DNA from 3 places in the Glaciecola siphonariae genome. Region 1 is predicted to be linked to each of the others. Evidence: predicted binding sites of a transcription regulator. Region 1 holds the regulator's gene; each other region holds the start of a gene.
What was found. The regulator LexA, encoded in region 1, represses DNA repair genes until DNA is damaged. The targets are predictions, from matches to a motif close to TACTGTATNNNNATACAGTA.
Positions count from the first base shown of each region.

Region 2: a site for LexA is predicted at 1,353-1,372, ahead of ACFO4O_RS12845 (YebG family protein). Genes of this name have one in related genera too.
Region 3: a site for LexA is predicted at 1,572-1,591, ahead of imuA (translesion DNA synthesis-associated protein ImuA). Genes of this name have one in related genera too.

Region 1 is NZ_JBHSGU010000001.1:117,974-121,246, forward strand. It holds gene coxB (cytochrome c oxidase subunit II) at 1-867, opposite strand, end outside; gene lexA (transcriptional repressor LexA) at 1,489-2,112, opposite strand; gene plsB (glycerol-3-phosphate 1-O-acyltransferase PlsB) at 2,293-3,273, shown strand, end outside.
Region 2 is NZ_JBHSGU010000005.1:383,133-386,405, forward strand. It holds gene ACFO4O_RS12835 (helix-turn-helix domain-containing protein) at 1-494, opposite strand, end outside; gene ACFO4O_RS12840 (HAD family hydrolase) at 707-1,276, opposite strand; gene ACFO4O_RS12845 (YebG family protein) at 1,421-1,705, shown strand; gene ACFO4O_RS12850 (MBL fold metallo-hydrolase) at 1,746-2,498, shown strand; gene tldD (metalloprotease TldD) at 2,590-3,273, opposite strand, start outside.
Region 3 is NZ_JBHSGU010000003.1:124,198-127,470, forward strand. It holds gene ACFO4O_RS11145 (YdgA family protein) at 1-451, shown strand, start outside; gene ACFO4O_RS11150 (SDR family NAD(P)-dependent oxidoreductase) at 515-1,402, shown strand; gene imuA (translesion DNA synthesis-associated protein ImuA) at 1,606-2,307, shown strand; gene ACFO4O_RS11160 (Y-family DNA polymerase) at 2,323-3,273, shown strand, end outside.

The sequences.
Region 1 (3,273 bases):
ATTTGGCATATGACATGCAGCGCAAACAGCTTCATATACGCGTTTCCCATCAGTCATCAGCTCTTCCATCGACATGTTCATCGCCAACAAACGCTGCTCTTCTTCTTTGGCACGAATGGCAATCGCTTCTTGTTCTTCAATCCATGCTTGATAATCTGCAGGATCTTTCGCGATGACCACGATGGGCATAAACCCGTGGTCTTTACCACACAGCTCCGCACACTGACCACGGTATACACCGGGCTCATTCACGTTAGTCCATGCTTCGTTTATAAAACCGGGATTAGCATCTTTCTTAACGGCAAAATCAGGCACCCACCAAGAATGAATAACATCATCGGAGGTGATGAGAAAACGCACTTTTTGGCCAGTAGGAATCACGAGAGGACGGTCAACTTCGAGCAGATAGTTTTCGCCCTTTGTAAACTTGTTGCGGATTTGTTCTTGCTGAGTAGCGAGTGTAGAGAAAAACTCAACATCGTTATCCATGTACTTGTAATGCCATTTCCACTGAGAACCAGTGACCAATACCGTCAGGTCAGGTTTAGACACGTCTTCCATATCTATCAGCGTATTTGCCGCTGGCACAGCCATGGCAATGAGGATTAAGAACGGCACTACTGTCCACGCAATCTCTACTTTTACATTTTCATGGAAATGCGCAGGTTTAGCGCCCTTGGACTTACGGTGTTTCACCATTGAGTAAAACATAACCCCGAAAACCAACACAGCAATGCCTATGCAGATGTAGAACATCATCATATGTAGGCCATACACCTGTTGGCTAATCTCTGTTACGCCTGGACGCAGGTTTAAATCTGACCGCTCACCAGCAGTAGTGGCTAGCGACATCATCGGCGCACTCATCAATAGAGTACTTAAAGCAATTTGCAGCGACTTCACACTTGACTCCCAAAATTGAGGTTGACGCATTATGTGTTTTATCAAAATTTACAGCTTAAGTAAGCGTGTTTCGATACGAATTAACGTCGGATGTTATTAGAATGTGAATAACTGTATAATGATTAATCAAACAAAAGCTTACGTCTAGTACTTTTTGGAGAAAAACCATACAAACAGTTCGAATTATCCACGAGTTTGCTGTTTTTTTAATCAAAAGAAAATAAAGCGTGTAAAAAACAAACACCATGCTGTGAATTTTTTGTTACGCAAATATAAAATTTTGCGCAATGGCTCGCGCGATTGTGAGAGAGAATCTAGATAAATATCTCAATAAAAAAAGCAAAAAAACTCGCCGTCATGTTTCTATAAGGGCGAGTTTCAGTTGATTTATATTTGGGCGAGAATTACCAAGCCGTTTACCCTAATTTGAGCGTAGCGCTTTCTCGTTAAGTTCACAGCATGAAACTACTACTCGCATTTTCTCGACATTCGAGCCAAAGCGAGTTGAGATTCGCATGCCAGCAATAGGTGAGAGTGACACCAACAGGGCTAATTGCCGGCGGAGGCCAATTAGGCGAAGGCCCTCTAATTGAAGTCTACATTATCCCGAATAACGCCAACCGCTAGTCCCTCAATTTCAAAGTATTGAGAGCGTAGGTCTACCTCAATGGGCGAAAAGTCATCATTTTCGGCATGCAAAATCACTAATGGCCCTTTCTTCTCGAAGCGTTTTACCGTCACATCTTCGTCAATACGTGCCACCACAACCTGCCCGTTTCGCACATTATTAGTTTTGTGTACGGCAAGCAAATCACCGTCCATAATGCCGATTTTCTTCATACTCATACCGTTAACACGCAATAAAAAATCTGCGCCCGGATGAAACATTGCAGGGTCTACTTTATAGTGAGAGTCAACATGCTCTTGCGCCAATATAGGTTGTCCGGCTGCAACACGGCCAATCAAAGGAATGCCTTGTTCAACATTGTCTTCGAGCGCGCAGTTCAATCGAATGCCTCGAGAAGTACCCGGAAGAATTTCTATTACGTTCTTTTTTGCAAGCGCCTTCAAATGCTCTTCTGCCGCGTTAGCGGATTTAAAGCCGAGTTCGCGCGCTATCTCAGCGCGAGTAGGGGGCATGCCCGTATCTATCATGGTAGATTTGATCAGATTGAGCACTTCTTCTTGACGTGGAGTTAGTGGACGCATAACCAGCCTGTTTTTCTATACAGTTAAGTCGAGTATAACTTTTTAATCGCAAAGCGCAACACTCTTGTTAAGGTTTGTGGTGATGATCACGCCTTTTGACCTTTTTTGAACAACGCTTATTAATATTCCACTTTCGCAAAGCGTGTTATTATTCAGTGACTAAGTTAGTTCGGAGCGCACATGCTAAATATTGGTTCTGCCTTTCGTTGGCTCGTATCGAAAGCGGTTGGTTGGTTAGTGTCGGTAAAAAGTGTCCCTGCAAATCTTGAAAAAGAATTGGGCATTGATAAAAGCAAACCCATTTTATATTTGTTGCAAACGGAGTCTTTTACAGACCAAGTTGCCCTTGAAAAGTCAACCAAAGCATTGGGATTGCCGAGCGTTTTTGAGCCTATTGAAATTGCCGGACAAGAACGGAAAAGACGCTATTTTTTAACACGTCCACAAAGCCTTTTAACGCGCCGGGTGTCTAAGACATCGATTGAAGATGTTTTTACCGAGTACTTTCATCTGCACCGCGAACACCCAGAAATCGATTTACAAATTCTGCCTGTGTTTATTTCGTGGGGTCGCTCGGCCGGAAAAGAAAAAAGCGGCTTTGCGCAGCTTTTTGCTAGCAAAGCCTCACCCAACTGGTTAAGAAAGTTATTTATTGTGTTGATATTTGGCCGCGATAACTTTGTTAGTTATTCGCCTGCGGTTTCTACCCGCCAAATGTCGCAACTACACGGCAGCGACAAGCAAATTGCTCAGAAACTTGTACGCGTTGCCCGCACCCATTTTCAGCGCAAACGACAAACGCTTTCTGGCCCTACACTGCTCGAACGACAAACCTTATACAACTCAATTTTAGGCGCAAGCTCAGTAAAGAGCGCTATTAGCGATGAGGTGAAGCACAAAGCAATTAGTTACGAAAAGGGCCGAGAAGATGCGCTCGCATACATCAACGAAATTTCTGCTGACTATCGTGAAGGCTTAATTCGCATAGGCGACAGATTGCTCAAACGTGTATGGAATAAAATTTACGATGGCATTGAAGTAGGTCATCCTGAACGTGTGCGTGAGCTTGCACAAAACGGCCATGAAATTATCTACGTACCCTGCCATCGCAGCCACATGGACTATTTGTTACTCACCTATGTGATTTATCATGAAGGTTTA
Region 2 (3,273 bases), on a different contig from region 1:
TGGCTTGAATGCTGCTGAGCGTGCTCAGGGGGCGCATCTAACAGCGCGCTCTGCCTGAGTTCTTCAGCTAAGGCCTTAAGACTAATGATGTTGGCTTTAGCGGGCGTTTGAAATATCGACGGGTATACCGTTTTGTCTTTCATGACGTACTGCGAGCGCACCATGGTGTCGACTACGTCTAAAAGTGAATCAGAAATATTGGCTAAATGCCGACGCGGGAGTGCTTTTGCATTTGAACGCTTAGGTTGATGCCAGTGTGCTGACACACCAGCGCTGGGTTTTTGATTTTTATGACCGCAATGCTGATTGCGCTCTTTATGCCGAGCATAAAAAGTATAACCAAAGCGATAAAAGCGCAGCAGCGTAGCGTAACTTAAGGCCATTGCGCTTATGATTATGAGGGTTATTGCAATATCGTTTATTGATATCACCTTTGCTGAGAGCCGCTCAAATGACAAAAGCTCTAACAGCAAGACTACGTGAACTGCATCCATTGCTTATCCTTAATTGCTAATCCATTATTTGTTTCTTATCTCGCTTGTTATTTTTGTTATTGTTTATTCATTCTTGGATGCCGGCTTATGAAACAAACCTAACATCGATAGTTAACGCCCATTCAGCGTATACAATTGTCTGTTTTTTCGACTAATCGATTTATTCGTATGAAGCTAAAAATTATCTTAAAAGCTTTTTCTCGTTAGCATTTTTATTGTGCTAACGGCGCAGGAATAAATCGTAGCGCCTTTTCATATTGCGTATTTTTTGAACAATACTCAAACAGCCATGCCTGCATGCCTGCGTTGTGGGCAGCTTCAATGTCGTATTTATAGTCACCAATGTATGCGATGCGCGCCTCAGGTATTTGCCAATCATTTGAAATTTTTAGTAGGGCCTCTGGATGAGGCTTCGGTAAGGCATCTTCGCGGGTTAACACGTGCTCGATAGGTATTGCATTTAGTTCAAGCTTTCGCTGCGTGGCCCTTCGGCAATTGCGCGTCACAATAGCAAGCGGTATGCCCGCCTCAATCGCTCGCTCAATGAAGTCTTTTGCGCCGGCGATTAAGCGGGAATTTTCAGCATCTCTTAATTCGTGCATGAGCACAAGCTTCGTCGCTTCCTCGCGCTTCTCGGGGGCGAGGGTGTTGATATATTCTAAAATGTCGTCGTCGTGTGGACATGCAATTTCTTGCTTCATGGCAGCAAAATCTAGTTTTGCGTGAACAAGGGTATCGTCTAAGTCAAAAATGATACCTTTTACTCGAGTGAAACAAAACACACGCCCTCCTCAGTTATTAACAGCTATCAAACCATCTACATAACTTATAGTTGTGTTCATGATTTTTAGACCAATAGCCTGTTTATTTATACAGCATATGGCGGTATAGTGTGGCTACTCTCTTTCATTAACGAGGAAATGTATATGGCCATTATCACGCAGTACGTTGTGCAACATAAAGGAGTCGATAAATTGGTAACCACCGACAAAAAAGAAGCAGACCAATACGACAAAATGTTAGGCATAGCCGACAATCTAAGTGTTTACATACAACAAAAAGGCATTGAGTTAGACGATACACTTGCCGAGGAACTTTCTATTTTGCTTGCCAAAAATAAAGACTCTGTGGGCAAATTACTTCGCGGTACCGATGCAGACAGTATTTTAGAAGCTGAAAAAGCAGACGTCGTTGAGATGAAAAAAGCGTAAAGACTGGTACGAGGAGTGAAACACTCTTATACTGCTAGTCATGCAATTACATACGCTTCGCGGATATATACAGAATATCTTTTTGGCAGAATACCCTCACGGTTTGCTTCTGCTGGATGGTGCCTGTAGAGCCGATTTTACTCTCATTGAAGATTTTATTGTCAACACACTTAATCGCCCGCTGTCCGATTTAAAAGCGCTAGCAGTCACGCATATGCATCCGGATCATGCAGGCTGCGCCCACTACTTACGTAAGCGCAGCGGATGCAAAATTGTGTGTGGTTTATTTAAGCAACAATGGTATAGCGGAGTAAGTGGGCGCTTATCTCATTTAGTAGACATTTATCTCGCGCTTTGGGTAGCCAAACGCCTTGGCAGAACCCGCAGAAACATTTGGTATCAAGCGCACCTGCGTCCAGATATCATGCTAAATGACGGTGAAGCAATTCCTGGCTTTGAAGACTGGCGACTCATAAAAACGCCGGGACATACGGCAATGGACGTCTCATTACTTAATGAGAAGCGCAATCTATTGTACGTAGCCGATTTAGTAGTGAAAGTAAAAGGAAAGCTGAGCCCTCCCTTCCCCGTTAACTTGCCTGAACAATACGCGTCGTCATTGCAAAAGCTCAAACGTTACACTCACTGCGATGTATTAATGGCGCATGTGCCCCAACAAAAAATAACACGCGACGAAGTAGATAATTTATTGGCATTAGCTCCCGAGAAAGCGCAAAACAATCGCCAAGTTCTGACAGACCTTGCTCGGCGATTAGCGCGCTTTAGGCCTTGAGGCCTCCAAGCTGTATCAAGCTATGCTTAACATCCTATTTATAACTTAAAAGTCGCTAACAGTAGCCCGATCACCACAGCACTCTGTACAATTAAGCCGTACCGCCTACCGTAATTTCGTCAATTTTAAGCGTGGGCTGCCCTACACCAACAGGCACTGACTGACCGTCTTTGCCGCATACGCCCACGCCAGCATCAAGGGCTAAGTCGTTTCCAATCATTGAGATTTTTTGCATCGACTCTGGGCCATTTCCAATTAAGGTCGCACCTTTAATTGGTTGAGTAATTTTGCCGTTTTCAATCAAATAAGCCTCAGAGGTTGAAAACACGAACTTACCCGACGTAATATCAACTTGCCCGCCGCCAAAGTTAGGCGCATATATTCCCTTATCTACCGACGCGATGATCTCATCAGGCGAATATTGCCCACCTAGCATATAGGTATTGGTCATGCGGGGCATAGGTAGGTGCGCATAAGACTCACGCCGACCATTGCCAGTAGGTTTTACGCCCATCAACTTTGCATTCATCTTGTCTTGCATGTAGCCACTTAGCTTGCCATCTTCAATCAACACGTTGTATTGGCTGGGCGTACCTTCATCGTCTATGCTGAGCGAGCCGCGCCGGTCAGCCAAGGTACCGTCATCAACTACGGTGACCCCTTTTGACGCCACCTGCTCTCCAATACGTCCGCTAAAAGTAGATGCACCTTTGCGGTTAAAATCACCCTCAAGACCATGACCTACCGCTTCATGCAGCAACACGCCGGGCCATCC
Region 3 (3,273 bases), on a different contig from region 1:
GCAGCAAGCGATGCAGACCCACCTATTAGGCCAGCTCATCGCAGAGCCTGAAATTAATATTACTGAATTGGTAGGCGTGATCAACGGTGGCAATATTGATATAAGCTCTAGCAACAAATTAGTTGGCGTAACAAGCTTGCCTGATACGATGGAAAACAATGCATTTTGGATGCAGCACCTAGACTCAAATACACGGATGAGCGTAGATGAAAGTGCTGCACTTACCATTGCAGGTATTATGCTTGAAGGGCAGCTTGCAAATAATCCACAGTTAGCTCAAATGCCCCCTGAGCAGTTTCAAGAAGTGCTTCGTCAGCAGAGCGCTGCCACATTAAATAGCTTGGTTCAGCAAGGCTTTTTCATAAAAACTGAGGCGGGTTACAGTATGCTGTTTACCCTTAAAGACGGCAAAGCCGTGCTCAACAGCAATAACATTCCGCTTCCTATGTAGGTATGCGCGAGATTCAATAGACAACATACGCGCATTTGATGCAAAGAAGAGGTAGTAGAAGGCATGGGCAAAATATCTTCATTAGATACTTTCTTTACCGGTAAAACCGTTGTAATTACAGGCGCAGGATCCGGTATTGGCAAAGGGTTAGCAAAAACCTTTGCCCACTTTAACTGCAAATTAGCGCTTTGCGATATTGATGAACAGGCACTTCAAACGGTAGTTAAAGAGCTTAGCGTTGAGTTGCCAAACTATTGTGAAGACAATGTATTCAGCAGTGCTTTTGATGTATCGGACCGGGCGCAGTGGGATGACTTTCTATCAAATACTGCACAGCAACATCAACATATTGATGTGCTTATTAATAACGCTGGTATAGAAGGCTCATGCAGGCCGGTATGGGCAAGCGACGAACAAAGCCTGCAGCGAGTCATGGACGTGAATTTTTATGGCATGGTACACGGATGCAAAGCCGTTTTACCTTATTTAAGTCAGCGTCCGTGGGCCGCATTACTGAATGTGTCGAGTATATTCGGCTTAATTGCTCCCCCTAATACCGCTGATTATTGCGCGAGTAAATTTGCCATTAGGGGATACACCGAGTCACTACGGGCAGAGTTATCACTTATACATCCGCATATACAGGTTCACCTTATACATCCGGGCGGTATAAACACGAATATTACCCGTCTTGAACAAAGTCAAAAATTTAAACATCGATTTTTAACTACCGCGCCGACAGACATAGCGATGTATATTGCAAAATGCATTATGCAAAATAAAGCTCGCATTGTTTATGGCAATAAATCGGGCTTAGCCCACTTTGCATCGCGTTTTTTCCCACTAAGCTGGCTGAATAAAATAAGCGCTAGGGAAGTAAAGAGTCTAGGTTTAGAAGAAGATTACCGTGATGATCATCCCGGATTTACAACACGCTCCAACAAGAAATAACGATACTCAACTAACAACCCACCCACATTAAATAAGCTCAGCGCTGCTTCTTACCCAGAGCTGGGCTTAAATAACCTCTGTTAAATTTAAATTTCAAATAAATAAGCAACTTAGAGACATTGAGAGGCACTTCTACGAGAAACGGTTGATTGCTCAATGAAAATATTTATACTGTATGTATATACAGTCATTTGGGGTGGCATATGAATCCTATTTTGCATGAGCTAGAAAATAAGCAATGGATATGGACAGCCGCAAGAGCCAAGCAGGCGTCAGCACAAAACACGCGTCTCAAAACAGGCTATCAAGCTTTAGACTCGGCACTGTCTGGCGGCTTTCCAAGTGCCGGCATGATCCATATTAACAGTCATCTTGGCTGCGGCGAACTGCGCCTCATGCTTGACGTACTGCAGCGCCAATCAAAGGCTCACACCGACAAACTGTGGGTATTTATTGCCCCACCTTTTGAGCTCAATGCTGAATTTTTACTGAGCGAAAATATATCACTGTCGCAATTATTAATCGTTCGCCCAGACACGCATGAAGAAGCCCTTTGGAGCGCTGAACAGTGCGCTAAAAGCGGGGCCTGTGAAGGTGTATTTTTATGGCAGAATTCCTTGCAACACACCCAAATTCGTAAGCTAGAACTAGCGGCATTACATGGGCAATGTCATTGCTTCTGGTTTGATAACAGCGCTCAACAGACTAGTAATCTACCCTTGAGCCTCTCTTTATCTTTGCAGAGAAAAAACGACGAACTACAAGTTAAAATTAACAAACAAAAAGTAGGCTGGGCTAAACCTGCAATAAAAATCAAACTTCCATTTAAATGTCGAACAGGTTCTGCCTTCAGGTCAAAACCCTCACAAACCGATAATGTAATTCACATTCGTGCTAAGTCATAATCGAGCGATACAAACATGCAATTTGATACACGCTCACTGTGGATTTATCTGCACTTTACCCAACTCCAACTGGATGTTATTGAGCATAGCCAGCAGGGAGAGGCAGAGGTGTTACACGAGCCCCGCGCTATTTACGAAGCTCGAGATAACCAAATTGTACAAATTAACAAGGCCGCGGCCGAGCGCGGCATTAAGTTAGGAATGGGCTTAGCCAGTGCTAGCTTATTGTACTCTGATCTAATCTTGCATGAATATCGCCCAGAGCTCGAAAGTAATACTCTGGAGCATTTAGCTAACGCCCTATATTTAATCAGTTCAGATATAGTTTTATCAGCCCCCAATGGCCTTATTTTACGAGCCCAAAACATGCTCAACTTATATGGCGGACTCGCACCTTACTGGCAACATATTGAGCAATGTCTCAGTCAATACAAATATCACTATCATTGCGCTAGTGCGTTTTCAATTCAGGCTGCAAAGCTTATCGCAAAGCATGGAATTGGCGATATTACGGATGAACGAGAACATATTAATAATACCTTAATGAAGTGTTCACTTGAGCGCTCTGATATTGATCACAAAGACCTAGAAAAGCTAAAGCGCATCGGTATTTTAAATATGGCAGAACTTAGTCGAGTCCCGTTATCAGAACTGGCCAATCGGATGGGACGCTTTTCATTGGCCGTTATCTCGGAATTACGCGGACAGGCACCATCAAAAGTAAGTTTCTTTAAACCCCAAACCAAATACGACGACTACATCGAACTGCTCTATGAAGTATCAATAAGCGATAAATTAATACCGGTGCTCGGTCATGCCTTAAATAAGTTGCGTGATTTTTTATACGTACGCAATGCGCGCTGTTTGCATATTGATATTGATTTTTATCAACGCGAACACGCGCCTATGACGATTGCATTTGACAGTGCAATGCCTATATACCAAAACAAAGACTGGATGAGCATT